Regions from separate parts of the Gordonia sp. N1V genome, predicted to be linked through region 4. Evidence: predicted binding sites of a transcription regulator. Region 4 holds the regulator's gene; each other region holds the start of a gene.
The links. The regulator LexA, encoded in region 4, represses DNA repair genes until DNA is damaged. The targets are predictions, from matches to a motif close to CGAACANNTGTTCG.
Positions count from the first base shown of each region.

Region 1 (7,743 bases), on a different contig from region 4:
TGCGCATAGCGCGCGGAGTAGCTGAGACGTCGTGCCATGACGGCCAGGTTACGTCAGCGGTGAGCGGCCTCCCAAGTCACCGTCTTCTCGCGTTCGTTGTCGAGCAGGCCCACGAGTTGTTCGATGACGGCGCTCTCGATCTTGCCGCCGACGAAGGGAATCCCCACCTTGGCGGTGCCCGTGTACTCGACGCCGGCCGGGTCACCGGAAACCACCAGAGCGCCCTCGACGTCGGCCGGAGCGCCCGACACCGAGGCGTGCATCGTGCCGTTGACCGCGTCCTTCGCCCGGGTGAAGGTCATCGTGCGTGGGATCTCGAGGTCGCCGGGACGCACCTTGGTGACCACCGACGGCAGTCGATCCTCGGGCACCCCTTGGAGCATCTTCACCGTCACCGTGGTGCCGTCCGACGAGAAGGACTCGAGCCTGCCGTGGCTGGAGTTGGTGGCTTCGAGCAGGTCGTGCCAGTACTGCTCGGTCGACACGATCTCCCAGTACCGGTCGGCAGAGAACGGATAGGACACCGAGTGCTTCAGCGGGCTCGCCATGGGATGAGAGATTACTCGACGCCACCGACGTCGGCTGTCGTGCGCCGCCTCGGGTTACCGTTGGCCCCGTGACCGAGACTTCGCTGCAGCCCGGAGTGCCGCTGGCCGGCCTGACCACCCTGCGGGTCGGCGGCCCGGCGCGGGCACTGCTCCGCTGTGAGGACACCCGATCGGTCGTCGAGGAGATCCTCGCCGCCGACGCCGTCTCCGAGCCGGTCCTGGTCATGGGTGGCGGATCGAACCTCGTCATCGCCGACGAGGGCTTCGCCGGAACCGCCATCCGCATCGAGAGCAGCCGTATCGAGTTCGGGACCGGCCGCGAATCGGGCCGGGCCCATGTCACCGCCGACGCCGGGGTCACCTGGGACGATCTGGTGGCCGCGACCGTCGAGGCCGGTTTCGGTGGGCTGGAATGTCTCTCCGGGATTCCTGGATCGACCGGTGCGACGCCGGTACAGAACGTCGGCGCCTACGGCGTCGAGGTCGCCGACGTGCTGCGTGAGGTCCAGGTGCTCGACCGTCGTTCGGGGACCCTGCGATGGGTGGCCCCGGGTGAACTCGGCCTGGCCTACCGCACGTCGCGACTCAAGCATCGCGACGAGATGGTCGTGGTTGCGGTGTCGTTCTGGCTCAACGACGATCGCGCCAGTCAGCCACTGCGGTATCGCGAACTGTCCGCCGCCATGGGCGTCGAGCCGGGTGGCCGCGCCGACGCCGCGGCGGTCCGTGAGGCCGTCCTGGCGCTGCGTGCGGGCAAGGGCATGGTGCTCGATCCCGACGACCACGACACCTGGAGTGCCGGTTCGTTTTTCACCAACCCGATCGTCGGGGCCGACGACGCGCCGGCCATTCTCGACCGCATCGCCGGCCGGCTCGGTGCCGACGTCGCCGTCCCCACCTATCCGGCACCGGATGGCGTCAAGTTCTCCGCGGGCTGGCTCATCGAGCGCGCCGGCTACGCCAAGGGCTACCCCGGCTCCCACGCTCCGGTGCGTCTGAGTACCAAACACACACTGGCCCTGACCAATCGCGGTGGCGCGACCACCGAAGAACTCCTCGCTCTCGCCCGCGACGTGCGCGACGGCGTCGCCGACACCTTCGGCATCACCCTGCACCCGGAGCCGGTCTTGGTGAACTGCGCGCTGTAGTACCCCGCCCGACGATCGACCCCGCTGGTCGAGGTGCGAAGGAGCGATAGCGACGTAGCCTCGAGACCCGTTGCACCGATGGATATCCGGGCCACCGTGATCCGAATCCAGCACCGGCCCAGTGGTCTCGAGGCTCGCCGCACGCGGCTCGCACCTCGACCAGCGGGGAAGACGACTCGCCATCGAAGAATGCTCGCGCCTTTCCCCGCCTGACGATCGGATGCTGACGCCCTTCCCATCCGGTGACCGCCCTACCCGATGGACGGGCCCTTCCCGCCCGGTGGCCGCCCTACTCGATGGACGGACCCTTCCCACTCCGATGGTCGAGGTGCCGAGGAGCGCTAGCGACGAGCCTCGAGACCGCTTGTGCCGAAATGCTTCCGGGCCACGGACGCTCGAAAACATCGACCATCGGGTGGGATTATCTCTATGGAGTTCTCAAACAACAGATGCGGTCCCGGCCTGGCCGGGTGCGGGGAATCAGGTTGTGGGGCAGCGTGGGTCAGGCTGCTACGTCGTCGAGTCGCATGCTTCTGCGGTGATAGGCCGGTATCGGTCGGCGTTTCGGGTCGATGCTGGCGGGTGGGATCAGCCAGGGGTGTCGGTCGAATCCCATGATGATGTCCCATCCGTGGTGGTGCACATCGTCGTGGCAGCTGGTGCAGAGTAGGCAGCCGTTGTCGAGGTCGGTGGGACCGCCCTTGCTCCAGTGGACGAGGTGGTGTCCTTGGCAGCGCCCGGCGTGGGCACCACACTTGATACATCCGCGATCCCGCACCAGCAACGCTTTGCGTTGGCCCGGTGTGAAGAAGCGTTTCGCCTCCCCCACACTGAGCAGTACACCGTTGGGATCAAGCATGATCTTGGTGATCGTGGTGTCACACGACAACAGTTTCGCGGTGGCTTCGGTGATGGCACCCATGTTCTGCAAATCGCCGCCGAGCGCCGGGTTGTCCGCCGACCAGGTCCACAACAGTCCGTTGGTCGGTTTCGCCGAGAAGGTGGTGTCCGCCAATCCTTGTGCCGCCAACTCCACGATCGTCTCGAACGCGGCAGCACAGATCTGTTCGGGTGTCCGCGGATCGGGGGACCCGTCGGGTTGAGGCTTGGGCGCCGACAAGGTTTCCATCAGAGCTCTGGTTTTCTCCCCCGCGATGATGTCGAGGTTCGCCGAGATCTCCAACCGGCCGTCGTCGGTGATGCGGTCGGTGTAGGAGTTGATCGTCTTGTCCTCGGCGGCCGGTAACCCACCAGGTGTTTCGGCCGCCAACTCGTTACCCAACTGCCTCGCGTAGGTGGTGATCTCGGCGGGGGTGAAACCGGCGAAGTAGTGCGACAAGAGTTTCCGCAGAAACTCGCAGCGTTGGACGGTGCCCAAAGGCTCGGGGCATCGGGTGTCGATGTGCGCCAGACCGCGGACGACGGCATCGACGTGTTCGGAGGAGATGGACCCGTCCGCTGCGTGCGCCAACAACAGGTCGACATCGGTGGTGGTGGCAACCCGCACATACCGACCCGCGACGGCTGGCGCGAAACCCATGCTGATCAACAACTCTCGCAGCCGGGTGGTCTTGTGATCGGCCACGCCCAGCCGATCCATCTCGCCGGTGAGGGTGGTGGCGTGGTGATCAACCAGGTTGCGCAACAACAGGACTTGTTTCATCGCACCGAAAGCTTGTGGCCCGGTCATCTCCGGATTCCATTGCAGGTCGCTGAGTCGGGCGACGATGGCGGCGAAGATCGCCTCGGCATCAACGGTTTCCGCGTCAAGAGTTGCGGCGGTGTCGATCATGAACCCCTCCCCAGTGGCTGATCGGTGCGATGGGTCCAGTCTACACGAAAGTACGTTCGATGCAAGGGCTATTCTTGATCAATTCTGCTTGTGGACAACATGTTTCGGCGTCAATTTTCTGTCGGTGGAGTGTGGTAAGGGTGCGGCTTTCGTTCGCCTTGTCCTCGATGTGGTTGGGAGGCTTGTTATCTCGCCGGGTCTCGAGGCTCGCCGCACGCGGCTCGCACCTCGACCATCGGGAGGGGAAGGGTTCTCGATCATCCGGGGAAAGGGTGGTCTCGAGCAGGACGGTCTCGACAAGTACTCGAAACCCCCTGTGTAGGCAACCCCACCTACAGGAATCCGACCGCCCGCCGGCCAGTCCCCACCGACGGCGTCGGGTCGGTGCCGAGGCCGGTTCCCAGGAGTTCGGCGTAGATGTCACGGAAGTCCGTGGTGGCCTTGAGATCTCCGTCGTCCAGATCGGTCAGACTCGGCTCGTCACCGTAGAAGCCGCCGCGGACGGGAGCGCCGGCGACGAAGACCGGGCCCGCGGTGCCGTGATCGGTGCCCTGAGAGGCGTTGGCGCGCACGCGACGACCGAACTCCGAGTAGGCCATGACGATGACGTCGCGGCCGCGCGGGTCACCGGCCATCCGGGTGAGAAACGACGACATGGCCGAGTCGACCTCACCGAGCAGATTCTGCTGTGTCTCGCGTTCGTCGGCGTGTGTGTCGAATCCGCCGATGCTCACCGAGTACACCTTGGTCGGCACTCCGGCGCTCACGCACCGGGCGACGGTATCGAGTTGTTCGGCAAGCGCTTTGCCCTCTGCACCCGCCGAGCCGGTCGTCCCCTTCGACGCCCGCACCCCACGCAGCGCCGACGCCGCCTTGTTCTCGGCGGCGTAGGACGTGCTTCATGTGGTCCTGCCTCGGATCGCGCGAATGGTGTTCAGACGGTCAGGTATTCGGGGCTGTTGAGGGCAATCGCGGTGAGCGTCACCGGATTCTTGACCGACCCCTGCATCACCTTCACGGTCCGGTCGGAGAATCCGCCGACACCGAGCAGATGCGCCGCGGCGTCGATACGCTCCCCCGCGGCGGCGTCGTGGATGGTGGCGACCTGCGCGTCGCGGGCCAGGCGCATCGCTGTGTTCCAGCGTGTTTCGGCGCCGGCGGTCGACAGCCACGCCTGCCCGGACGGCCAGCCCCCGACGTCGGGTGGGTAGAAGGGCTGCTGGCCCAACGTCTTGAGGATGGAGGTTGTTCGTTTGAGTTCGGAAGCACCGGGTTTCGGCTGTAGCGCCCGGGTGGCGCCGATGAGCCACTGCACGGGGGAGGCCACTCCTGAGGAGTTGCCGAGCTCGGGGTCGGTGACGATCGCGGCGACCAGACCGCGCAGATCACGGTCGGGGCCGTACGCCGAGGTCAACCGGGTCAGCGCGGCCGCCGACGGCGGCGTGTCCCCGGCCAGGTGCTGCCACACCCTGGTGGCGACGTAGCCGGCGGAGGTCGGGTGATCGAGCACTGCGTCGCAGAAGCTCGCGGCGTCCAGATCGCCGGTGACGCCCAGGACGGTCTTGGTGCCCGAATCATGCAACGTCGGCTTGAGTACCGTGCCCCCGCGATTGTCCGGCCGCCGCCCGGTCAGGGCCCGTGCACCTTCGCGGACGTCGGTCTCGGTGTACCCGTTGCCGTGTCCGAGGGCGAACAGTTCCATGAATTCGCGGGCGAGGTTCTCATTCGCGGCACCCTTGACGTTGCTGGCGCCGTCGAGCCAGCGCAGCATCGCCGCATCGGTCAGCATGGTGTAGGCCAGCGGACGGAACTGTCCGAGCCCCATCGTGCGCAGCTTCTCGTTCTGGGCGAGCATCTCCGCGGCAGAGCCGACCTTGGCGATCGACGTGGCGAAGTGGTTGTGCCACATGAAGGTCAGTTTCTCGCGTTCGGGCACCTCGGCGGCGATCATCCGATGTGTCCACCAGGTCACCAATTGCTTTGTCTGCGCCGAACGTTCGGATCGGACCTGCTTGCGCATCGCGGCCGACGCGCTGCGCGGCACCCGCGCCACCATGCCGAAGTGCGGGGCCGGGGTGGCATCGACCCCACGATCGGGTGCGGGGGCGGGTGTGAGCACGCGCTGGAGGTAGGTGTCGATCCCCGAGGCCACCACGGCGTCGACCTGGGTTCCGGTCGCGCCGAACCCCAACCGCCGCACCACTCTCGCCGCCGCCATCCAGTCGACCGATTGCGTCATGGCTGCCAGTCTGGCCACCCCGGCGCCGGGAACCAGGCCACGCCGCCGGTCCTTCAGGGAGTCTTCAGCACGACCCTCGCAGATCCGGCATCCCGCCCGGCGACCGGCAAACCGTCGGTCCTGTCGTGGCAACCTTCAGAAAGCCTTCAGTTGCCCCGTACTCCCCCGCCCTACGGTGGTCGCCATGTCAGACACCGAGAACCCGCAAGAACCCGGCCGGCAACCGCACGACACCACGCCCGACGATCCCACCACCCAGTTCGGTACCGAACCGATACCGCAGGGGGCGAACCCGACGACGCCGATCACACCGATCCCGGGGCAGCCCGGCCCGTACGCCGGCCCGCCACCCTCCGGACCGCCCCCTTCCGGCCCACCGCCGTCGATGCCACCGCAGGGGCAACCGGGCACTCCCGGTCCGGCACCCAAGCCGTCGTTCTGGCACAGTCAGCGCACCGCGCTGCTCACCGGGGTCGCTGCCCTCATCATCGGCGGTCTCATCGGGGGCGGTATCGGCTGGGCGACCGGACACGACGACTCGCACACACAGCCAGGCGCAGCCACCGCCCAGCACGGCAAGAAGACCCGCCACGAGGCCACCTCGGCGGCAAGCCGACGTGGGGTGACCGGCCAGATCACCGCGATCAACGGCCAGACCTGGACGGTCCAGACCCGCGGCGACAAGACGGTGACCGTCGACATCACCGGCGACACCCATTTCGGGACCGAACGGAAACCGCAGCAGCAGAGCGACTTCGCCGTCGGCGACCGGGTCGTCGTCGCCGGGACCCGAAGTGGCGACACCGTCACCGCGCGCATCGTCGCGAAGCGTCCGACGCCGGCCGGCACTGCGACGCCGCAGACCAGTGGTGCACCGGCCCCGACCTCGGCGCAACCGAGTTGATCGAGCACGGTGATCGATGATGACCGAGACGTGACCGCGGGCTGGCAGAATCACATGACATGAGCGCCACGGTCCTCGTCATCGAGGACTCGACCCCGATCCGTGTCGCGGTGGCCGCGGCACTGACCGAGGCCGGGCATCGGGTCCTCGCACGCCCCGACGGTTCACGACTCGAACACGATCTGGCACAGGCACGCCCCGACGCGGTCCTGCTCGACGTCATGCTGCCCGGTTCGGACGGTTTCACCCTGCTCGACGTGGTACGGCGGCGCAGCGACGCCGGCATCATCATGGTGACCGCCCGCGACGCCGTCGCCGACCGACTGCACGGCCTCACCGAGGGCGCCGACGACTATGTGGTCAAGCCGTTCGAGATGGCGGAGTTGGTGGCACGTGTCGGCGCGGTGCTGCGCCGACGCGGCGGGCGCACCGACATCCTCTACGTCGATGACCTCGAGATCGACCGCGACGGCGGGACGGCGACCCGCGCAGGCGAGCGAATCGCTCTGACGCCCACCGAGTTCCGGGTACTCACCTACCTCGCACAGCGCCGCGGCCGGGTGGTCACCAAAACCCAGATCCTCACCGGCGTCTGGGGTTACGACCAATACGACCCGAATCTCGTGGAGGTCAACGTCAGTGCGTTGCGCCGCAAGCTCGAGGCCCACGGTCCGCGACTGTTGCACACCGAACGCGGCCGCGGCTACACCCTGCGCCCGTCATGACGACGATCCGTACTCGACTGACCGGCAGCTCGTTGCGCAGCCGGGTGACGGCTCTGGCCGTCGTGGTGCTCGCGGTGTCGTTGATCGCGCTGATCGCCATCGGCAGCGCACTGTTCGCCGTGGCGGGCCATCGCGCCGCCGGGGCGCTCCTCAGTGATCGGGCCACCCTCGCCCAGCAGTACGCCCGGACCTCACGCACGCCGGAGATATTCCTGCAGCGCATCGAGGGCCGCTCGGTGCGGGCCCGACTCGAACTCGCCGACGGTGAGGTGTTCGGCCGCCCGACCCGCGACGCGGTCGCCCGCCGCACCATCACCCTCAAGGCGCCCAACTCATCCTGGGCCGACGGCGCGACGCTGACCCTCGCCGTCGACGGCGATCTGCTCG
Region 1 covers NZ_JARJDD010000002.1:299,593-307,335, reverse strand. Annotated here, with positions in the region: gene P3L18_RS03920 (DUF2505 domain-containing protein) at 1-38, opposite strand, end outside; gene P3L18_RS03915 (DUF2505 domain-containing protein) at 54-548, opposite strand; gene P3L18_RS03910 (UDP-N-acetylmuramate dehydrogenase) at 617-1,696, shown strand; gene P3L18_RS03905 (HNH endonuclease signature motif containing protein) at 2,199-3,488, opposite strand; partial or broken gene P3L18_RS03900 (DUF1501 domain-containing protein) at 3,821-4,291, opposite strand; gene P3L18_RS03895 (DUF1800 domain-containing protein) at 4,423-5,727, opposite strand; gene P3L18_RS03890 (DUF5666 domain-containing protein) at 5,912-6,631, shown strand; gene P3L18_RS03885 (response regulator transcription factor) at 6,691-7,356, shown strand; gene P3L18_RS03880 (HAMP domain-containing sensor histidine kinase) at 7,353-7,743, shown strand, end outside.
Region 1: a site for LexA is predicted at 3,534-3,547, ahead of P3L18_RS03905 (HNH endonuclease signature motif containing protein). Genes of this name have one in related genera too.

Region 2 (7,743 bases), on a different contig from region 4:
TCAGCGCCGCGGCTCCGATCGGCTCGGATACCGCGGTGCACGAGGTGATCGCCGGTTATCACCGCGAGCTCACCGACGCGATCGGCCACGGGGTCGACGCCCTGCTCCCCCGGGCCAACGCGAGGGTGCGGCGGCAACTGACCCGGCTCACCGTCGCCGCCGACATCGCCGCGTTGTCGTTGAGCCGGATCGATCCCGACGCCGCGCGGGCGACCCTCGACGCCGCCGCCGAGGCGCTGCGGGCGCAGGCGCGCAGCGAGCGCACAGCTCAGTAGTGCTGCGCACCACCGTCGATCGAGATGTGCTCGGCGGTGATGAACGCCGACTCGTCGGACGCGAGGAAGGCGACCACGTTGGCGATCTCGTCGGCCTCGGCGACGTACTGGTTGAGAAACACCATGCCCATCCCGGCGAGCCGCGGGTTGGCCTCATTGGTCTGTTCGATGCGTTCGCGCATGCTGCCCGACCCCATCGGGGTGTTCACCGCACCGGGGTGCACGGAGTTCACACGGATGTTGTGGGCGCCGAGCTCGGCGGCGAGACCACGGGTCATCCCGACCGGGGCGTGCTTGCCGGTGGTGTAGTGGATCATGAAGGGCTGCGCCTTCTTCCCCGCATACGTGCTGGTGATGATCACCGATCCACCGCCACGCGCGATCAGCGGATCCACGGTGGCCCGGACCGTGTTCCAGACCCCGATCACGTTGATGTCGATGGTGTCGCGGAGCTCTCCGCGGTGATCTCGTCGTAGGTCTGGGGAATACAGATCCCGGCATTGGCCACCACGATGTCGAGGCCGCCGAACCTCTCGACGCCGGCCGCGACCGCCGCGGTCAGCCCATCGGCGTCACGCACATCACATTGGGTGAGAACGGCTGTGCCGCCCTGTTCCTCGACAAGTCGCGCGGTCTCGGCGAGGTCGTCGGGGGTCGCGGAATAGTAGGGCACGCCGGGCAGCGGTCCCGCGAGGTCGACGCCGATGATCCCGGCGCCCTCACGTGCCAGGCGCACGGCGTGGGCGCGGCCCTGTCCGCGCGCCACACCGGTGATGAAGGCGACCTTGCCCTCGAGTCGTGTCATGTCGTTCTCTCCTTCTCCCGGGGCGTCACATCGGCAGCCCTTGCTCCATCAGATCGATCGCCTCGAGCAGAGAGGCGAGCACGCGATCGTCGCGCGGATCGTCGACCTGCTCGGCGATGTGGAACATCACCCCGGCGGTCGCCGCAATGAAGACGTGCAGATGCGTGTCGTCCTGCGGCACACCGAGATAGTCGGCGAAGTACTCGCGGGCACGGATGATCGCGGCGTCGGCCTCGATCTGATTGGCCATCCGCAGGGCCGGCTCGGACTGGATCAGGCGCATCCGCTCCGCACTCGACGCCCACGGATCGGCGGTCGCGATGCGGTACTGCGCACGGACCATCGTGCGCAGCAGATCGAAATGCCCGAGACCCGGCGGGATCTCGTTCATCGCCGCGACGCGCGCGTCCTCGAGATCGTCGCCGATGACCACCTGCTCCTTGGACGCGAAGTACCGGAAGAAGGTGGTGTGGGAGACCTCCGCCTCGCGTGCGATCTGCTCGACGGTGGTCTGCGCGTAGCCATGTCGGGCGAACAGCCGCATCGCGGCCTCCCGGATGGCCGACCGGGTGCGCACCTTGTTCTGTTCACGCAGCCCGGCCGGACGATGCGACACACCCGTCATCGAGCTTTTTTTATTGTGGGATGCACCGTCAGCTCGGCGCCGACGCGACGACGGCTTCCTTCTCGCCCGACAGTCCGCGGTCACGGACCGCACCGCCCTCGATGTCGAAATCGAAGACCAGCTTGTCGAGCCAGCGCGGCAGCCCCCACGCCCGATCACCCAGCATCGCGATCACCGCGGGCACCACCGTCATGCGAATGATGAAGGCGTCGAAGAAGACCGCGATGGCCAGGGCGAATCCGAGCATCTTGGACGTGGTGTCGGGCGCGAGCATGAACGAGGCGAAGACGCTGATCATGATGACCGCGGCCGAACTCACCACGCGCGCACCGTGCCGGTAGCCGGCGATGATGGCGTCCTTGGCACTCATGCCGTGGATGTACTCCTCGCGCATTCGAGTCACCAGGAACACTTGATAATCCATTGCGAGACCGAAGACCACGCCGATCAGGAAGATCGGCAGGAACGACAGGGTGGGCCGGGTGTCGGTGATGATCCCGAGGTACCCCTCCTGGAAGATCGCCACGGTCACACCGAAGGTCGCGAGCACCGAGAAGATGAAGCCGATCGTCCCGACCAACGGAACCCAGATCGAACGGAAGACGCCGATCATGATGAGGAACGCGAGTCCGACCACGACCACCAGATACGGGATGAGTGCCTTGTCGAGCTTCGCCGACAGGTCCGACATGATCGCGGTCTGACCGCCGACGTGCATCTCGACGCCGCCCTTGGTGATGGTCGGACCCCAGTCGCGGATCTTCTCCATCAGGTCGTGGGTGGCCTGTGCCGACGGCGCGCTCTCCGGGGTCACCATGATCAGTGCGGTCGAGGCGCCGGTGTTCGGGTTCGCCCCGGTGCCGTTGCCGGTCCAGATCAGCGTCGCGGGGTTGGCGACGTCGGACAAGGTCTTGATGTGTGCGACGGCCTGCTCGGCGGCCGGTGCGACGTTGCCGTCGGCGTCGTGCACGATCACCAACAGCTGGCCGTTGACTCCCTCGCCGAATCCCTTCTGCAGCAACGCCGATGCGCGTGCCTCGTCGGAGTTGGACAGGTCCATGCCGAGTTCCAGCTTGCCGACCGGGATCGCGGCCAGGACGAGGATCGCCAGGCCGACGATGATGAACGGCAGCGGCCGTTTGACCACCGTCCGACCGAAGCGAACGCCGTTGGTGTCGGCGGTCTCGGACTTCTCGGCGTAACGGATGCCGGGGATACGCGGGGTGAAGACGAAGCGGCCGACCGCCCCGAGCAACGCCGGGATCAGGGTGAGCGCCGCGATCACCGCGATGACCACGGCCACTGCCGCGCCCGCGCCCATCTGGGTGATCAGCGGGATACCCACGACGGTCAGCGCCACCACCGCGATGACCACCGTCAGGCCCGCGAAGACCACCGCGGTTCCGGCGGTGCCAACCGCGCGACCGGCGGCGTCGGCGCGACTACCGCCACGTTTCACCTCGCTGCGATAGCGCGACACGATGAACAGCGCGTAGTCGATCGACACGGCGATACCGAGCATCGTGACGATGCCCGTCGCGGTCTGGTTCACCGTCATGAACTTGGCGCTCAGGGTCACCAGCATCATCGTCAGCGCGACACCGACGATGCCGGTGACCAGCGGGATGAAGGCCGCGATCAGCGCACCGAACGCGACGATCATCACCACGAACGCGACCGCGAAACCGATCAACTCGGCCTTGCCGCCCTGTTCCATGACCTGGACGAGCGAACCGGTGGCCTCGACCTGTAGTCCGTCGCCGCGGTGTTTGGCGAGAACGTCGAGGAGTTGCTGTTTCTGATCGACCGACAGGTCCTGCACATTCGTGGTGACCCCGACGCTGATCAGACCGACATGGCCGTTGTCGCCGAGGACCTTCGCGGCCACCGCCTGTTGCGCCTTGGCGGCGACGAGCGGGCTGACGACGTTCTTGGCGTCGGCGACGTCGGGCAGCTTCTGCAGATCGGCGGCCAGCGCGTTGAGCTGGTCGGCGTGCGCCTCGAGTCCGTTGTCGGCGTACACCACCACCGTCGCCGAACCACGGGACTGCTGCTCCATGACCTTCGGGAAGTACTGCTGCAACTGGCTGGTCGCGGTACCCGAGTCGGTGCCGGGCAGATCGAAGTCCTGCGCGAACTTGGGTTTGAGCGCGCCGACGAGGCCGGCCACGACGACGAGGGCGAGCAGCCAGGTCGCGATCACCCACCATTTGTGCCGAAACGAGAACCGGCCGAGCCGGAAGAGCAGTGAGGCCATGGCAATCCCCTGGACGTCGATGCGGACGGGTCGTCGATACAGCGGCGCGTCACCCAAAAGTGTGAGTGACTAACACTTGATACTGTGTACTCCGCTTTTCCGTGCTGCGCCACCAGCCTGCGCTGTGTTCCGGAACACTAGAACATGCATTCGATGCGCGCTAGTGTGGGCTCATGACCGTCGGCATGCAGGGTTCGCTCTTCGACCTCACGGGGACCGCCGGAGCCGCGCCGAGCCTCGGCGCGCTGGGGACCTCGGTGACCCGCCGCGAATTGTCCGACGGCGCCTGGGTCGATCTGCGGCCAGGTTGGATCGCCGATTCCCCCGCCCTCTTCGACGCCCTGTACGACGGTGCGGCCTGGCGTGCGGAGCGACGGCGCATGTACGACCGTGTCGTCGACGTCCCGCGACTGATCGCCACCTATCAGGCACACCATCGCCTGCCCGATCCCCTTCTGGCGCAAGCACGTTCGGATTTGAGTGCGCACTACCGCGAGGAATTGCCCGAGGGCTTCGCCACGGCGGGCCTGTGTCTGTATCGCGACGGTTCCGACTCGGTGGCCTGGCACGGCGACCGATTCGGTCGCGGCGCCACCCACGACACCATGGTGGCGATCCTGTCACTCGGAGCTCCGCGACCGCTGGCGTTGCGCCCCAGGGGCGGTGGTCCGTCGCTGCGGTTCGTCCTGGGCTCGGGCGACCTACTCGTGATGGGTGGCAGTTGTCAGCGGACGTGGGAACACGCCGTGCCGAAATGCCCCGGCGTCGGAGCCCGCATCAGTGTGCAATTCCGTCCGCCGGGTGTGTGGTGAGGCTCGCCGACCCTAGATCGGGTAGGAGACGCCGGTGAGCTTCTCCGACTCCGCCCACAGTCCGTCACGGATCGCTCGGTCGTTGGCGCGGCCGCTGAAGGCCGAGACCCCGGGCGCGCCGCGCATGCCGAAGAAGTGGCTCGGCCCGTAGAAGGTGCCGTTGACGACGTCCGGTGCGGTCGCGGCGTACAGCGTGGGCAGCGCGCCGTCGGCGGCCGATTGCGCGAACAGGTTGCCGATCTTCATCGCCGAATCCATCAGCGACTCGGTGTGGCCCTGCAGTTCGGTGGCCGCGTACCCGGGGTGGGCGATCAGCGAGAGCCGACCGTCGCCGTCCGCGGCGTCGAAGCGGTCGGCGAGGTCCATGCCGAACATCAGGTTGGCCATCTTCGAGTCACCGTAGGCCCGCCAGCGCCGGTAGCGGCGGTTGCGCCAATCGAGGTCGGCGAGATCGATGCGGCCGAGTTGGTGCAACCCCGACGACAACGTCACCACGCGGTCACCGATCTTGGGCAGGAGCAGACCGGTGAGCGCGAAGTGGCCCAGATGGTTGGTGCCCATCTGCATCTCGAAGCCGTCGGCGGTGCGCCGCAACGGCAGCGCCATCACGCCGGCGTTGTTGATGAGGACGTCGATGCTGCCGACCCCGTCGGCGAAGGCCCGGACCGACGCGAGGTCCGCGAGGTCGAGCGCGGCCACCCGCGCCCGGTCGCCGAGGCCGCGGGCCACGTCGTCGGCCTTGGCGGTGTTGCGGCAGGCCATGATGACCTCCGCGCCCGCACCGACCAGCGCCTTGGTGGTCTCGGCACCGAGTCCGGAGTTGGCCCCGGTCACGATGAAGGTCCGGCCCGTTTGATCCGGGATGTCGTGCGTCGACCAACCACTCATGGAATGCCCCTTTGTCGCTGCGGTGTGCTCCCTCTCACCCTGCCACGACATCGCCGAGATGCGAAGGAGAGCGGGCCGAGAGGCGGAGAAGAGCGGTGTGTCACCGCGGGCGTTTGCCGCTACCGCAGGCGCATCAGTCCGGCCGACCCCAGCCATTTCACCGGGCGCAACAGTCCGGAGATCACGTCGCCCACCGTGGGGGCGCTCTCGGGAACGAGATCGATTGGGCCGTAGATCTCGGTGGCCTCGGTGCGTCCGCGCACGACGCGTTTACCCAGCATCGTCCAGTGTTGCGCCTCGGCGTCGTCGGCGCCGGCGATGGCCGCCCCGCTCCCGAGCACCGGCACCCGACTGGTCTTGGCCATCTCCGACAGGCGTGCGCATTCGTTGACCGGGTCGCCGATCACCGTGTACTCGTATCGCCGTTCGGCGCCGATGTTCCCGGCGAAGGCGGTGCCGAAGGAGACCCCGATCCCCCAGCGGACGTCGAGGGCCTCGCTCAGGCCGCGCGCGAGGTCCCGGGCCGCGGCCAACGCCGCACCGGCGGGATCGTCGATCGCCACCGGCGCCCCGAACACCGCGAGCGCGGCATCGCCCTCGAATTTGTTCACGAATCCCCGGTGGTCGTCGACGACCTGCGCGACGATCTCGAAGAATTCGTTGAGCAGCGCCGCGGTGTCCTGTGGGCGGCGTTCCTGCGCGATGGTGGTGGAGCCGACGATGTCGACGAGCAACACCCCGACCTCGGCGTTGGTGCCGTGCAGACCCATCCCTCTCTCGATTGCGAGTTCGGCGACGGTGTCGCCGACGTGGCGGGCGAACAGTTCCCGCATGCGTTCGCGCTCGTCGAGGCCGGTGACCATCTCGTTGAATCCCTGCTGCAGCACCCCTAGTTCGGAGGAGTCGTACACGTCGACGTGGGCGTCGAGGTCGCCGGCATGGACCTTCTCCACCGCGTCGCGTAGTTCGGTGAGCGGATCGATCAGGGACTGGCCGACGAGGACGATGATGCGGGCGCCGGCAGCGAGTCCGACGAGCGCGAGAACCACACTCGCCCAGTCGATGTCGGCGGCCACCGGCGGAAGCATGTGCAGTCTGCGCCCGACGTTGAGGATGATCAGACCGACCATCGGCACAGCCGAACTGACCGCCCACACCGCGAACATCCGGCCCCGCACACCGTGCACGACGCGCGAGGTCGGGTCGGAGGCGAGCGCCACCATCATCAGTGGCCGAGAAGCGCGTTCGGCGAACAGATACGTCAGACACGCGCTCGACATGCCGGCCAGCGCGAACGCCACCGCCACGCCGAACACCGTTTCGACGGTGAGGGTTTCGGCGGACATGGCGATGTAGCTGAGCACCGACGCCGCCCACGCGATCGACGTGCTGAGCACCTGGAATGCCGGAATTCGTTGCACCGCAACACGACGCGCATGATCAGCGGGGTCGCCGGAGATGAACCAGCGGAATTGCGGGCGCAGCGTGAGAACCCCGAGGACCAGATTGACGACGATGCACACCACGATGGCGGTGACGATGCCGGGAAAGTTGGGCGCGCGCAGGGTCTCGTCGACCGTCAGCAGTCCCCCGTTGTACGACAGTTGCACCAGGAGGAAGGTCTCGAAACCGATTAGTGCGTTGCTGCCGACGATGGCGGTCGAGGAAATGGCGAGGGCGCGTGTCGCCAACCGGCGACGCCCGGCGGTACCGAGTTGCGCCCATTCGGTCGCCCCCGGCTCACCGACCGCGCCCCACACGAGGAGGGCGTAACGCCGCCGTGCCCGGCTCCATCGGGTCGCGGTGCTTCGGCGTGGGTGCCGGCCTTGCGCCAATGACGCTCCCACCCCGGAACTCGGTGATGAGGTCATGGGCCTTCCCTGAAGTCGATGTCACCTCAGAGATTACCCAATGGCGTGGATCACATCCGCGTGGTCGGCGCCATCGGCCGGGCTTGCGCGCGTCTCAGCGAACGGTCACCACTGTGTGCGCCGCCGCATCGGAAAGGATCTTGTAGATGTTGAAGATCGGCCGGTGGCTTTCGAATTGGGTGTCGTACGGGACACGCATCGTCGCGACGA
Region 2 covers NZ_JARJDD010000009.1:78,651-86,393, reverse strand. Annotated here, with positions in the region: gene P3L18_RS13690 (helix-turn-helix domain-containing protein) at 1-275, shown strand, start outside; partial or broken gene P3L18_RS13685 (mycofactocin-coupled SDR family oxidoreductase) at 269-1,080, opposite strand; gene P3L18_RS13680 (TetR family transcriptional regulator) at 1,106-1,696, opposite strand; gene P3L18_RS13675 (MMPL family transporter) at 1,734-3,962, opposite strand; gene P3L18_RS13670 (alpha-ketoglutarate-dependent dioxygenase AlkB) at 4,136-4,774, shown strand; gene P3L18_RS13665 (oxidoreductase) at 4,787-5,662, opposite strand; gene P3L18_RS13660 (adenylate/guanylate cyclase domain-containing protein) at 5,782-7,422, opposite strand; gene P3L18_RS13655 (hypothetical protein) at 7,628-7,743, opposite strand, start outside.
Region 2: a site for LexA is predicted at 4,102-4,115, ahead of P3L18_RS13670 (alpha-ketoglutarate-dependent dioxygenase AlkB). Genes of this name have one in related genera too.

Region 3 (7,743 bases), on a different contig from region 4:
AACCCTCCAGGAGCTGCTGTCATGACCCTCGTCGCCGGCGTCGACTCCTCGACGCAGTCGTGCAAGGTGGTCGTCTGCGACGCCGACACCGGCGCCGTGGTGCGCTCGGGCAGCGCACCACATCCGGGCGGCACCGAGGTCGACCCGGAGGACTGGTGGCTGGCGCTGACCGAGGCCATCAGGGCTGCGGGCGGTATCGACGACGTCGCCGCGCTGTCGGTCGCCGGTCAGCAACACGGGATGGTGTGCCTCGATGCGGCCGGGCGTGTGGTGCGTGAAGCGCTGCTGTGGAACGACACTCGCTCGGCCGCCGCCGCCGACGATCTCATCACCGAGCTCGGCGGCCCCCATAAGTGGGCGGAGGCCGTTGGCGTGGTGCCGGTGGCGGCGATCACGGCCGCCAAGCTGCGATGGCTGGCCGACCACGAACCCGACCATGCCGAAGAGACCGCGGCTGTCTGCCTACCCCATGATTGGCTCACCTGGAAACTCGCCGGCGGCACCGACATCGGCGCTCTGACGACCGACCGCAGCGATGCCTCGGGCACCGGCTACTTCTCCGCCGCCGACGAGAAGTATCGAACAGATCTGCTGCAATTGGCATTTCGCGATCGACTACCGAGGATTCCACGGATCGTCGGACCCGGTGAGGCTGCCGGGAAGACATCCGGCGGTGTCGTACTCGGCGCCGGTGTCGGCGACAACGCCGCCGCGGCACTGGGTTTGCAGGCGGGTACCGGCGACGCGATCGTGTCGTTGGGAACTTCGGGCGTCGTCAGCGCTGTCGGCGAGGTCGCGCCGTGCGATGCCTCCGGGATCGTCGCCGGGTTCGCCGATGCGACCGGGCGGCACCTTCCGCTGGTGTGCACACTCAATGGCGCAACGGTGTTGGCGGCGACTGCGCAGATGCTCGACGTCGATCTGACGAGGTTCGCCGACCTCGCGCTGTCGGCTCCCACAGGCGCCGACGGCCTGACGATGGTGCCCTACTTCGGTGGTGAACGCTCCCCCAATCTGCCTGCGGCGACGGGAACCCTGGCCGGGATCACCCCCGCCAACTTCTCCGCCGCCCACGTCGCACGTGCCGCCGTCGAAGGCCTGCTCTGTTCGCTCGTCTACTGCCGCAACCGGATCGAGGATCAGGGCATCAACGTGCAGCGGTTCCTGTTCATCGGCGGGGGCACCAAGTCGTCGGCGGTACGCGCGATCGCTCCCGCCTTGTTCGACGGCACCGTGGCGCTGCCCGCCGACGGTGAATACGTGGCACTCGGCGCCGCCCGCCAGGCCGCGTGGGCACTGACCGGCGAGCTCCCGGAGTGGCGCGTCGAGTCCGAGACAGTCACGGCTACACCAACTCCAGAAGTATTCGCGCAGTACGCCGCCGCAGCGAAGTGGTACTCGGCGGCTGTCGGCGGGTAACACCCGAGGCTTGCTGTTCGAGGCGTGTTGCGTCCACCCACCGGTACGGCGGGTCTCGAGGCCTCGTCGCTGGCGCTCCCTTTTCTCCCGCTGGTCGAGGTGCCGAGGACCGCTAGCGGAGTTCCCTTTTCTTCCGGTGGTCGAGGTGCCGAGGAGCGTTAGCGACGAGCCTCGAGACCTGTTGCACCGCTGCTGGTTTCCGGCCATTTACGGAAGCACGTGACGGGGTCTAGAGTCCGTGGTCACCGAGTAGTTGGGCGAGTCGGTTCTCGACCGGCGAGCCAGGGTCGGGGGTGAGGATCTCAACGAGGTCGTAGTACCCGTGTCCGATCGGGACTCGGGTGCGCCGTAGTCGGCCGGTGGGCAGCATCGATCCCCGGTCGTCGCGCTCGGCGAGATCGGTATCGGCACTGGCAGCGGCCCCACTTGGTGGTGGGTCGGGTGGTGGATGCAACTCCGCGCGGACGCGAGCCAACGCCGCGGCATAGGTGGCCCCGACATCGGGTAGTGCGTTGGTGCGTTTCGGGTTCGGTTCGGCTGCGCCGACGGGGGTGTTTGTGCGCCACCAGCATCGTCCTGCCCACGGCCCGTCCCGATAGATGCCGGTCGTGAATTGTCCGGGTTTGTCGCCGACCATGCGGTTGTGTTTGCCGCAGGCGGGGGCGAGGTCACCGATGTTGGTGAGCCCACCTTTCGCGTGGTCTGTGGTGGCGTGATGGATTTCGACGTGCGCGGCGGGTTGGGTGCATCCGGGAAACGAGCAGTACTCGCCGCCGTCTTTGGCGAACAGTGCGATCCGCTGGCCTTGGCTCGCCAACCGGGCGCGCCCGAGGTAGAGGGGCAGACTGGTGTGGTCGTCGAACACCGCCAACCAGGGTTGGCTGTGAGCCGCTAACGCGATCACATCCCGGATTGGGAGGAGGGTGCCGGTCGCGGTGACGCCCATCCCGGTCTGCGCAATCAACTCCGACAGCGATGCTTTGATGATCAGATGCGGCGGTAGGCCTCGATGGGATTGGGGGCCGAGACCGACATCCAGTCCGGCGCGCAGGACTGCTTCCAACGCGTCGTGGTTGCGTTGGACCTGGTCGCGGTGATCGCGGGCTGCCGCGGCAGTCAACGCGTCGGGGTCGGCGTCTTCGCGACTGCCGGTGGGGGAATCGGGGTCGGCGGGGTTGTTCATTCCGGGGGCTGCCCACGCGGCGAGTACCGCTTCGAGGTGCGCGGTCAGGGTCGGGGTCATCTGCCCCGACAACCCACTCATTTTCTGCGCGTCTTGCCGGCCGATGCGGATCTGGCGGCGGCGTTGCCGATCCGAATCGTCGGTCAGGTGGCCGTCGGGGTCGAGGTGCGCCAACACCCGTGCCCCCAAAATCCGCAAATCAGACGGGGTGTGGGTGCGGGCGAACCCGGCCATCGTGGCGTCGGCCGACATTTTCTCGTCGAACGGCACTGCCGCGGGAATGCGGTCCAACACGTCGATCACCACCGCCGCATGCGACGAGCCGGCCGCACCGGAGGCCATCGCGTCGGCCAACGCCGGGTACTTCGGCGCGGCGACCTCACCGGTAAAGGTGTGGAAGGTGGCGGTCGCTTTCAGTTGCTTCCACCGCCGCCACGGTTCCGACACACGCAACAAGCCGATCATGGCGTCGGTGATCGACCCGAACCCGTACTCCCGGGCCAAATGCCGGTCGGAGAATTCCACAATCTGCCGATCCCCCTGAACGGTGACCCGGGTGATCAACTGTTCGGTGGACTGGGCGACCGCGACCAGGTCGTCGTTGGACAGGCCGGTCAAATCATCGGTGGCCAGCGCATCGACCACACGGTGGGCGAGGGCGAGTTTCTGGGTGGTCGACAACCCCGACACGTCGGGCAGTGCGTCGTCGGGGAACGCGGTGTCGACCATGATTGTCACCCCCCGGCGATAGCGAACACGTGTTTGCGTGTTGTTGTGTTCGAGTGTATGCCGGTATTGTCGGGTTGGCAAGAGGTTGTCGAATGTTTTTTCGGGTGAGTCTTCGTTGGGTTCCAGCGTCGGTTCGGCTCGGTCTCGAGGCTCGGCGCCTGGGGCGCCTCGCACCTCGACCACCGATGAACGGCTCGGCGCCTGGGGTGCCTCGCACCTCGACCACCGATCGGAAAGGGCTCGACGGGAAGGCGGAAGAGCGCCCTTACCACCGTGGGGACGGTTCACTCACCTCCAGAACCCGCGCTCCTCCAGGAGCGCCACCGCACGATGACCGCCGCGGAGGAAGTGGCCTTCGGTCAGCGTGCGTGCCATACCCGGCGAGCGGCCGGCGAGTGCATCGACGATCTCGCGATGATCCCGCAAGGACGACGCGACCGAGTCCGGGTGGGAGTCGAAGAAGCCGGACGGGATTGCCCCGCTGAGGAGTTTGAGTTCGGCGATCAGGCGCCGTGAGCGGGTGCCGAGGTTGATCAGCCGATGAAAGCGGAAGTTGAGGCGCTCGATCTCGAGGAGCTCGGTCGCCTCCTCCATCTCGGTCGCCAACACACGCAGCTCGTCGAGGTCGGTGTCGGAGAGAGTCGCCGACGCACGTTCGGCGGCCAGCCCGGAGATCACGCCGAGCATCCAGTAGTGATCGCGAATGTCCTCGCGGGACAGGTCGGCCACAAAGGCGCCGCGCCGTGGAATCGTCTCGATGATTCCCTCCCCGCTGAGTGAGATCAGCGCCTCACGCACCGGCAGTTTGCTCATCCCGAGAGATTCGGCGACCGCATCCTGATCGACCTTGGTTCCCGGCCGCATCTCGCCGGCGAAGACCATGCGGCGGATCTCCTGGGCCGCAATCTGCTTGAGCACCGACGATGCCGCCTCGACCGATCGACCACCCACGGGCTGTGCCACCACTGCCTCCTCGACTCACATCAACGCGCAGAGATTATCAAACTCAACTATCACTCACCCGCTATGTAAGACATAGCCAGGAGATATAGTTCGGATAGTTGGCACAACCCCACAGATTTGATAATTTCGATCGCATGGCTTCACCCGCACAGCAGCACACCCCGGCCGTCAGCGCGGACGACTTCGAGCAGATCCGCTCGGTGGTCCACGACTTCATCCGCACCAAGGTCGTGCCGCGCGAGAACGAGATCGCCGAGACCAACGCCATCCCCGACGACCTGCGCGCCCAGGCAGCCGAGATGGGACTGTTCGGCTACGCGATCCCCGAAGAATGGGGTGGCCTCGGCCTCGATCTCACCCAGGACGTCGAGCTGGCGATGGAGTTCGGCTACACGACGCTCGCTCTGCGGTCGATGTTCGGCACCAACAACGGCATCGCCGGGCAGGTGTTGGTGAACTTCGGGACCGACGAGCAGAAGAAGGATTGGCTCGAGCGCATCGCCTCCGGCGACGTCGTCGCCTCCTTCGCGCTCACCGAGCCCGGCGCCGGCTCGAATCCCGCCGGCCTGCGCACCAAGGCGACGCTCGACGGCGACCAGTGGGTGATCGACGGGCAGAAGCGTTTCATCACCAACGCACCGATCGCCGACCTGTTCGTCGTATTCGCCAGAACCCAGCGCCGGGAGCGAAGCGAGCGGGCTGAATCAGAACAGTCCGCAGAAGGCAAGAACACAGGTATTGCCGTATTCCTGGTTCCTGCCGACACACCAGGGGTCGAGGTCGGAGTCAAGGACAAGAAGATGGGCCAAGAAGGGGCGTGGACCTCCGACGTCAGCTTCGACGGCGTGCGTGTGCCCGCCTCGGCTCTCGTCGGCGGTGACGAGGAGACCGGATATCGCGCCGCGATGACCTCCCTGGCGCGAGGTCGGGTGCACATCGCTGCGCTCGCGGTCGGGCAGGCACAACGTGCCCTCGATGAGTCGGTCGAATACGCGGCCAATGCCACCCAGGGCGGAAAGCCCATCGGCTCTTTCCAATTGGTGCAGGCCATGCTCGCCGACCAGCAGACCGGGGTGATGGCCGGGCGCGCACTCGTACGTGACGCCGCGCTCAAATACGTCACCGGCGAGGACCGACGGACCGCACCATCGGTGGCCAAGCTCTACTGCACCGAGATGGTCAGCAAGGTCGCCGATCTCGCGGTGCAGGTCCACGGCGGCACCGGTTACATGCGCGAGGTTCCGGTGGAGCGGATCTACCGCGACGTCCGCCTGCTCCGGCTTTACGAAGGCACCAGCGAGATCCAGCGACTCATCATCGGCGGCAACCTCATTCGTGCGGCAAGCAAGTAGCCCACCGCGCCACACCATCTCAGCACACTCACACGACAGGATTCCCATGCCCGGACCACTCTTGAAGGACCAGACCGCCGTGATCACCGGTGCCGCACAGGGTATCGGCTTCGCCATCGCGCAATTGTTCGTCGACGAAGGCGCCCACGTCGTCATCGGTGACATCAATGCCGAGGCCGCGCAGAAAGCCGCCACCGAACTCGGCGGGGACGGTGTGGCCGTCGGCGTGGCGTGCGATGTGACCCGCGGCGCCGACGTGGACGCGCTACTCGCAGCTGCTGCACAACATTTCGGACCCGTCGACGTGATGGTCAACAACGCGGGCATCACCCGGGACGCCACCATGCGCAACATGACCGAAGAGCAATTCGACCAGGTCATCAACGTCCACCTCAAGGGCACCTGGAACGGCACCCGTAAGGCGGCGGCGATCATGCGCGAACGCAAGAGCGGCGCCATCGTCAACCTCTCCTCCCTGTCGGGCAAGGTCGGCATGGTCGGACAGACCAACTATTCGGCGGCCAAGGCCGGGATCGTCGGTATGACCAAGGCTGCGGCGAAAGAGCTTGCGCACCACGGGGTACGGGTCAACGCCATCCAGCCGGGTCTCATCCGCTCGGCGATGACCGAGGCGATGCCGCAGAAGGCGTGGGATCAGAAGATGGCCGAGATCCCTATGAAGCGGGCCGGTGAGGTCAGCGAGGTCGCCACGGTCGCACTGTTTCTCGCAACTCACCTGTCCTCCTACATGACCGGCACGGTCATGGAGGTCACCGGCGGACGGTTCATGTGACATGAGCAGCAACCGGTTACGCCGCGCTGCTCTCGAGGCGGTCTGACATGCCGACCGAACACGCCCGGCCCCTGACCGGGATTCGGGTGGTCGAGGTATCGAGCTTCGTCGCCTCCCCACTATGTGGGCTGACCCTCTCGCAACTGGGCGCAGAGGTCATCCGGGTCGATCCGATCGGCGGCGCCGCCGACGTGAATCGTTGGCCGCTCACCGACGACGGCACCACCTCCATCTACTGGACAGGTCTCAACAAGGGCAAGAAATCGGTCACCGCCGACCTGCGCTCTCCCGAGGGTCAGCGGATGGTCCAACGCCTCGTCACCGAATCCGGTCCCGGCGGCGGCATTCTCGTCACCAACTCCGGCGGCCGGGAGTGGATGAGCCACAACACCCTTGCCGGGCTCCGCCCCGACGTCATCCTCCTGGAGCTGCTCGGCGGTTCAGACGGCTCCCCCGCCGTCGACTACACCGTCAACGCGGGATTGGGATTCCCACAGATTACCGGCCCCGTCGACCACGACGGCCCCGTCAATCACGTGCTACCCGCCTGGGATGTGGTCTGTGGCCTGTATGCGGCGCTGGCCGTAACCTCCGCGGTGCGCCGGCGCGAGCAGACCGGCCAGGGCGCGTCGATCCGCCTGCCGTTGGAGGACACCGCACTGTCGATCGCCAGCACCCTGGGCTATCTCACCGAACCCCAGGTCAACGCACACTCACGCCCGGCGACCGGCAACGACGTGTACGGCACCTACGGTACTGACGTCGTCACCGCCGACGGCGACCGCTTCATGCTCGTCGCACTGACACCGCGTCATTTCCGCGATCTCGTTCGTATCACCGGAACCGACTCCGTCATCACCGCGATCGAGCAGGCTCTCGACGCGGACTTCTCCCGTGAAGCCGACCGCTACACCCATCGCAGCGTGCTGAATGCGTTGTTCGGCAAGTGGTTCGCCGAACACTCCACCGACGAGGCGGCCGCCGCCCTCGACGGGTCGTCGGTGCTCTCGCAGCGCTACCGCAGCTTCGACGAGGTGATCAGATCGGGAGCACTCACCGACAACCCGCTGTTTGCCGAACTCACTCAGGCCGGCCTCGGGACCTACCTCGCGGCCGGACATCCGGCGTCGTTCGACGGCGAACACTATTTCACCGGGCCGGCTGCGCGATTGGGGGCGGATACGCCGGAGGGGTGACAGCGTCTCACTGCCGCCGGCATGCTGCTGTGTGCCCTCCGAGCGACGCAGTGACCACTGCCGCCGGGGTGCATGACATGCGCAGATTGTGCCGTTCCTGCGGGGTCA
Region 3 covers NZ_JARJDD010000016.1:48,341-56,083, forward strand. Annotated here, with positions in the region: gene P3L18_RS19470 (mannitol dehydrogenase family protein) at 1-25, shown strand, start outside; gene P3L18_RS19475 (FGGY family carbohydrate kinase) at 22-1,419, shown strand; gene P3L18_RS19480 (HNH endonuclease signature motif containing protein) at 1,649-3,331, opposite strand; gene P3L18_RS19485 (GntR family transcriptional regulator) at 3,620-4,294, opposite strand; gene P3L18_RS19490 (acyl-CoA dehydrogenase family protein) at 4,429-5,646, shown strand; gene fabG (3-oxoacyl-ACP reductase FabG) at 5,693-6,439, shown strand; gene P3L18_RS19500 (CoA transferase) at 6,487-7,635, shown strand.
Region 3: a site for LexA is predicted at 3,354-3,367, ahead of P3L18_RS19480 (HNH endonuclease signature motif containing protein). Genes of this name have one in related genera too.

Region 4 (7,743 bases):
ACGCTCAGGCGTCGGTCGGTGGGGATGTTGAGTGCGGCCTGGTAGGTGGTGGTGCCGGCGTCGAGCGCGAGCGAGCCGCCGTCGGGCGGCAGGAAACGCATCGCCGCACGGCCGATCGCCACCTTCTGATCGGCATGGCTGGCCTCGCGCTCGCCGATGCCCTGCTCGTCGACGATCTGGACCAGGCCGGGCCGAACCGCGCCACCGTGTACGCGCTGCAGATGGCCGGCGCGTTCCAGGCTCGCCAGATCGCGTCGCACCGTCTCGCTGGTGACCTCGAAGCGCTCGGCGAGCGCGCTCACCGAGGCGCGGCCCTTCGAGCGGACCAGCTCGGCGATCGCCTGCTGTCGTTCTTCCGCGTACACGTCTCTCCGATCTCTTTCCGACCACCGACCCCATGTGGGTTTCTGTGGGACCCGGTGTTGATATATCTGTGTTTACGCCTGTTTGTGTTGACAAGTCAAGGATTTCTTGTAACTTCGATCACAAGAGGTGGTGACGTACCGGTGTTTCACATCCATCGGACGCCTGGTCGGATCACACAGAACGACCGCGTGACCAGTACGACCCGCATCACCGCAACGCCCGCATCATTGAAGGACGAGGAAAGGCCGGAACCGTGGATCAACAGGTTCGCCCCCAGCACACGCAGACCGAGGGCAGTGCGTCGGATGCCGACACCACGCTGCACGGGACGCCCGTCGTCGGCGGCAAGGCCTACGGGCCGGTCGTCCGTCCGGGCGAGCGGGTGAGGGTCGAGCCCGCCGATCCGGGCTCACATGTGGTGGACGAGGCCGACCGTGAGGCCGAAAAGGCCCGCTTCGTCGATGCCGCGGCCGTGGTCGCCGCGCGACTGCGTGAGCGCGCCTCGCACGCCTCGGGTGCCGCCGCAGAGGTGTTGATCGCCACCGCGGGCCTCGCCGAGGACCGCGGGTGGATCGGCACGGTCACCAAGCTGATCGCCGACGGGACCCCGGCCCCGGCCGCGGCCGCCGCGGCCACCGAACAGTTCGCCGCGATGTTCGCCAAGCTCGGCGGGATCATGGCCGAGCGCATCACCGACCTCAACGACGTCCGTGACCGGGTGGTGGCCGAGGTACTCGGCGAGCCCGAGCCCGGGGTCCCCGTGCCCGACGAGCCGTCGGTGCTCCTCGCCGACGACCTCGCGCCGGCCGACACCGCCGGACTCGATCCGAAACTGATCACCGCGTTGGCCACCCGGCTCGGTGGGCCGACCAGCCACACCGCGATCATCGCCCGCCAACTGGGGATTCCGTGCGTGGTGGCGGTCGCCGGCCTCGACGACGTACCCGCGGGCACGCCCGTTCTCGTCGACGGAACCGCGGGAACCGTTGTCGTTCACCCCGATCCGGCGCGGGCCGGGGACGAGGTGGAGCAGAGTCGTCGGGAGGCGGAGGCGATCGCGGGATGGACCGGGCCCGGGCGCACCGCCGATGGTGTGGAGGTGGCCATCCTGGCGAACGTCGCCGACGGCGTCTCGGCGCGGGCGGCGACGGCATACCCCGTCGAGGGGGTCGGTCTGTTCCGCACCGAACTCGCTTTCCTCGATCGGGCCGACGAACCGTCGGTGGACGAGCAGGCAGCGCTCTACCGCGAGGTCATCGAGGCCTTCGACGGCAAGAAGGTCGTGGTCCGGACGCTCGATGCCGGCTCGGACAAGCCGCTGAAGTTCGTCGATCACGGCACCGAGGCGAATCCCGCACTGGGCGTACGAGGCAACCGGATCGCCGCGACACATCCCGAGATCCGTACCGGTCAACTCGACGCGATCGCCCGCGCCGCGCAGGCGACCGGCACCACGCCCTGGGTGATGGCGCCGATGATCGCCTCGGCCGCCGAAGCCGCCGAATTCGCCGCCGAGGTCCGCGGTCGCGGGCTGGTGGCGGGGGTGATGATCGAGATCCCCTCGGCGGCGATCCTCGCTCCGGCGATCCTCGCCGAGGTCGACTTCGTCTCGATCGGCACCAACGATCTCACGCAGTACACGATGGCCGCCGACCGGATGTCGGCCGAGCTCGCCGGGCTCACCGACCCGTGGCAGCCTGCGGTGCTCTCGCTGATCGCCACCGTCGCCGAGGCGGGCACCCGCAGTGCGACACCGGTCGGGGTGTGCGGCGAGGCCGCCGCCGATCCGCTGCTCGCGTGTGTCCTGGTCGGACTCGGCGTCACCTCGCTGTCGAGCGCCCCGGCCGCGGCGCCCGCGGTGGGAGCGAAGCTCGCCGAGGTCGACCGCGAGGCGTGCCGCTCCGCCGCGCAGGCTGTACTGGCGACCGCCTCACCGGCCGATGCGCGTGCCGCGGCCGCGGAAGCGTTGCGCAGCTGAGCCGTTCGGCTGAGCGGGCCGGCGGGTGCGACTCCGCTCAGATGCGGCGCATCACCGTCACGACCTTGCCCAGCACCGCGGCGTCGTCGCCGGGGATGGGCTCGAACAGGTCGTTGTGCGGCATCAGCCACACATGGCCGTCCTTGCGCTTGAAGGTCTTGACCGTCGCCTCGCCGTCGATCATCGCCGCGACGATGTCGCCGTTGTCGGCGACGTTCTGTTGACGAACGACCACCCAGTCGCCGTCGCAGATGGCCGCGTCGATCATCGATTCACCGACGACGCGCAGCAGGAACAGTGACCCGTCGCCAACGAGTTCACGCGGCAGCGGGAAGACATCCTCGACGGCCTCCTCGGCCAGGATCGGCCCGCCGGCCGCGATACGTCCCAGAACCGGCACGAACGTCGGCGTGGGGAGGTTCGATGCATTCGGGTTGTCGTCGGTGGGCGTGGGATCGCCGTCCTGGACGTTCACCGCGCGGGGTCGGTTGTGATCGCGTTTGAGCAGACCCTTGCGCTCGAGGGTTCGCAGCTGATGCGCGACCGATGAGGTCGACGCCAGGCCGACGGCGTCGCCGATCTCGCGGATGCTCGGCGGATACCCGCGTTCGCGCACGGACTTGCGGATCACATCGAGCACGCCCTTCTGGCGCGGGGTGAGCGCGGCCTCGACGGCCGCGGGATCGATCGGGCCGGTCGCGACGGCGTCGTCCGGATCGGTGACGGTCGCCGCGTCGGGGTCACCCGAGCGGCCCTTCTTCTCACTCATGGGGTTCGCATCCTTTCGGTCGGTGCGCACATCCTCGCGGGGTACGCCCTGGTTGACGGGCCCTGTGGAGAGCTGAACACCGGCCAGGGTAGCCGAGGCGACAGGCAACCTCAAACATGTGTTCGACGTGTCGCGAGAAATTGTCGGTGCCCCGTGGTAGAACTCGAACATCCGTTCTTCGAATGCATGATCGAGATAGGGAGACGCCATGCCGACCGTACTTCTGCCCACCGCGCCGGGCACCAACGACCTGCCCGTTCGGTCCCGCCGGACGGCTCACCGCGCCGCCGCCGTTCGCCGCGGGGCGTCGATGCCGGCCCGCGCAACCGTCGAGCACCGGGCGCTCGAACACCGGGTGCTCGAACACCGGGTGCTCGAACACCGGTCGTCCGAACACCGGTCGTCCGAACACCGGTCGTCCGACCGTCGCCTCCCGGAGCGGCGCACGCTCGAGCGCGACCCGGCCCGCCGACGACCGGCATATGCGGGCCCGGCCCGGACCGGTGCGCGCCGCCTTCCGGCGGTTGCGGGCACCCGTTGCGCAACTCCGGTCGGCCCGCGGGTCACCGCGCACCGCACCGCTCGCCGTACCGGTGCGATGGTGGCCGTGCTGACCGGTGTCGCCCTGGCGCTGCTGGTGTGGCTGGTGGCCGTGGCCGGTAGCGACTACCAGCAGTCGACCACGCCGGCGCCCGCGGCCACCGAGGTCGTGCACGTACGTGCCGGGGAATCGCTGAACTCGGTTGCCGCACGGGTCGCGCCCGACCTGCCCCGGCAGGCCGTCATCGACGAGATCGCGCGGATGAACGAGATGTCCGGCAGCGGGCTCCAGGTCGGTCAGGCACTGCTGGTACCCGCCTACCGGTGACGACCGGGGTAGGCGATCACACGGCTGTTCCACCGCGGTGGGGCGGTATTGTCGGTGTATGCGCTGTCCGTTCTGCAGGAATGATGACACCAAGGTCATCGACTCCCGAGTTGCCGACGAGGGGCAGGCGATCCGTCGGCGCCGCTCCTGCAGCGCATGCGGTCGCCGGTTCTCGACGGTGGAGACCGCTGTCCTGGCCGTCGTCAAACGCAATGGCGTCACCGAGCCCTTCAGCCGCGAGAAAGTGATGCGTGGGGTCCGACGCGCGTGTCAGGGACGCCAGGTCGACGAGGACGATCTCGCGCAGCTCGCCCAACAGGTCGAGGAGACCGTTCGGGCCTCCGGAGTCGCCGAGATCCCCAGCAACGAGGTCGGATTGGCGATCCTCAAACCCTTGCGCGACCTCGATGAGGTCGCCTACCTGCGATTCGCGTCGGTGTACCGCTCGTTCGATTCCCTCGAGGACTTCCAACGCGAGATCGACGACCTGCAGGGCAATCTGACCCACGGCCGGACGACGCCCGCAGCCGGCGTCGTGTCAGCCGAGTCGGTCCAGGGTCCGTAGCGCCCGTTTCTCCGAGATCGGATAACGCGTGCCCAGTCGCTGCGCGAACAGACCGACCCGCAATTCCTCGACGAGCCAGTGCGCCTGTTCGTTGACCGCGTCTCGCCTGCGGTCGGGCACCTGCGCGAGCCGCTGGTTCCAGCGCTCCACCACCCGATCCAGTGCCTCCATGCCGGCGCGATCCCGCGCGGCGGATGCCGGCAGATGCTCCAGGCGCTCACGGGCAGCGCGCAGATAGCGGGGCACCTCCGCCAGGTGCTCCCGTGGGGTGGCGGCGACGAAGCCGTCGAACACCAGATGGCCGAGCTGTTCGGCGACGTCGTCGGCGGCGAGTTGCCCCGAATGGGTGTCGATCACACCGCGCAGTGCCACCAACTCCCGCAGGACGTCGACCGCGAGGCGTAGATACTCCGGAGCGGCGTCGGTCACCGCTGGCCGCAGCCGTTGGGCGAGCGCGGCGAACGCCTGGGGCGAACGTACGACGCGCAGTTCGTCGGGCTCCACGAGATCACGGATCGCTCGGCGTGTGCAATCGCCGAACAACCGCGCCGGCTCCCGATAGGGGCTCTGGCTCAACGCGATCCGTCCGGCAGGGTCCAGTCCGGAGGCGGCTTTCGGACTCAATGCGGGGATCGTGTTCTCCAACAACACGATCACGCCGCCGGCCAGGGCGGTGCTCGCCTCGGTGGTGGTCGCCGCCCGGACAACCGAGACCCCGTCGGGATGGCCGGCGCGGTGGGTCACGTGCAGAGTCGGGTAACGGGTGATGGTCTGCCCGGCGACGTCGGCGGTCTCGCTCGGCGCGAGTGTTCCGATGCCCTCGTCGGTCCACGTGGTGTACACCGGTGTGGCCGTCTGTGTGGTGGCGGCGGATGTCGGTTCCGACAGTTCGGCGAACGATGAAGTACGGGTGAGGATCTCGCCCTTGTCGTCGACGACCGCGAAGTGGATGCGCAGATGAGTCGGGAGTCGGTCGGGGTCGAAGTCGGCGGGCGAGACCGAGTGACGGGTGATGGTCGACAACTCCCGGGCCAGACCGCGGATCAGCGGCTCCGAGCGTGGGGTCAGCCGAGAGAGCGCCAGATCGGCGAAACGTTGGGCCGGTGCCATCGTCTTGCGCAGCGACTTCGGCAGGGTCTTGACGAGTTCGGTCGCCAACTCCGAGCGCATCCCCGGGACCAGCCAATCGAAGCCGGCGTTGCGTACATGGGGCAGAAGATCTTTCGGGATGACGACGGTGACGCCGTCGTCGGGCGCGCCGGGCTCGAAACGATACCGCAGCTCCAGACGGGTCTGGCCCTGCTGCCAGAACCCCGGATAGTCGGTGTCGGCGACGGCGACGTCAGCCGCCACATCGGCCGCGGTCAGGTCGAGCAGATGCGGTTGCGCCGACCGCGTCTTCTTCCACCAGGAGTCGAAATGTCGCGCCGAGGTCACCTCGGCAGGGATGCGCTGATCGTAGAACTCGAACAGTTGCTCCTCGGAGATCACCACATCGCGCCGTCGGGCGCGGTGCTCGACATCGGCGGCGTCGCTGAGCAGTTGCCGATTCCGGTGGAAGAACTCGTGGTCGGTCTTCCAGTCGCCCTCGACCAGGGCGTGCCGGAGGAACAACTCCCGGGAGACCTCGGGGTCGATGGGGCCATAGGTCACCCGGCGTCGTGCGACGAGGGTGACCCCGTAGAGGGTGACGCGTTCGTAGGCCATCGCCGCGCCCCGCCGCGACGACCAGTGCGGCTCGCTGTAGGTGCGTTTGACCAGGTCGCCGGCCAACCGTTCCACCCACAACGGGTCCACCCCGGCCACGGTGTGCGCGAACAACCGTGACGTCTCGATGATCTCGGCCGCCATCAGGAACGCGGGCGGCTTCTTGGCGACCGACGACCCGGGGAAGATCATCAGCGTGGTGTTGCGGGCTCCGGTGTATTCGCGGCCCTCGGCATTGCGTGCGGCGATGTTGCCGAGCAGCCCGGCGAGGATCGCGCGATGGATCGCATCGGCATCGATCTCGGTGCGTGGAGTCTCCCAGTCGAGGTCGGAGACGATGCCGCGCAACTGTCGATGCAGGTCCTGCCATTCCCGGATGCGCAGATAGTGCAGGAACTCGCGCTCGCACATCCGCCGGAATTGATTGCCCGACAGCTCTTTGCGCTTCTCCTGCAGATACGCCCACAGCGTCGGGTAGGCGAGGAAATCCGAGCCCGGGACCGCAAAGCGACGATGCGCGGCGTCGGCGGCCTCCCGATGTTCGGCCGGTCGCTCACGGACATCGGGCAGCGACAATGCCGCAGCAATGACGAGCACGTGCTCCAGACATCCCTCGTCGCGGGCGCCGACGAGCATGCGAGCGATCCGCGGATCGACCGGAATGCGCGCCATCGTCGCGCCGACCGGCGTCAGCCGGGGCGCCGTGCCGGAGTCCGACCGGGCAGTGCCGGAGTCCGACCGCGCTGTGCCGCGCGTCTTCTGGCCGCCGGTGGTGATCGCGCCCAGTTCACCCAGGACTGCCATGCCGTCGCGGATCGCCCGGGCGTCGGGTGGCTGCACGAACGGGAAGTCGGCGATGTCGCCGAGGCGCAGCGCGGTCATCTGCAGGATCACCGACGCCAGGTTGGTGCGCAGGATCTCCGGATCGGTGAAGGCGGGCCGGGCGTCGAAGTCCGCCTCGGAGTACAGCCGGATACACACGCCGGGCGCGACGCGCCCGCAGCGCCCGGCACGCTGGCGGGCGCTGGCCTGCGAGATGGGTTCGATCGGCAGCCGGAGCACCTTCGTGCGCGTCGAATAGCGGGAGATGCGTGCGGTCCCCGAATCGATGACGTAGCGAATGCCCGGAACCGTCAGCGATGTCTCGGCCACGTTGGTGGCCAACACGATTCGACGGCCGTCCGACGGCGAGAACACCTTCTGTTGGTCGGCGATGGACAACCGCGCGAACAGCGGAACCACCTCCGCGCCCGCGGCGACACGACGCGACAGCACTGCCGCGGCCTCTCTGATGTCGCGTTCGGTGGGCAGGAACACCAGGATGTCCCCGCGACCATTCGCGCCCCACAACTCGCCGATTGCGGCGTCGATCCCCTCGAACAGATCGAGATCGGCGTGCTCGCCGCCACCGGCGTCGTCGCCGGAATCAGGGTCTTCCCGCAGTGACAGCGGGCGATACCGCACCTCGACCGGATACGTGCGCCCCGACA
Region 4 covers NZ_JARJDD010000006.1:55,930-63,672, reverse strand. Annotated here, with positions in the region: gene P3L18_RS09920 (DeoR/GlpR family DNA-binding transcription regulator) at 1-365, opposite strand, end outside; gene P3L18_RS09915 (putative PEP-binding protein) at 620-2,344, shown strand; gene lexA (transcriptional repressor LexA) at 2,382-3,032, opposite strand; gene P3L18_RS09905 (LysM peptidoglycan-binding domain-containing protein) at 3,322-3,981, shown strand; gene nrdR (transcriptional regulator NrdR) at 4,040-4,546, shown strand; gene hrpA (ATP-dependent RNA helicase HrpA) at 4,520-7,743, opposite strand, start outside.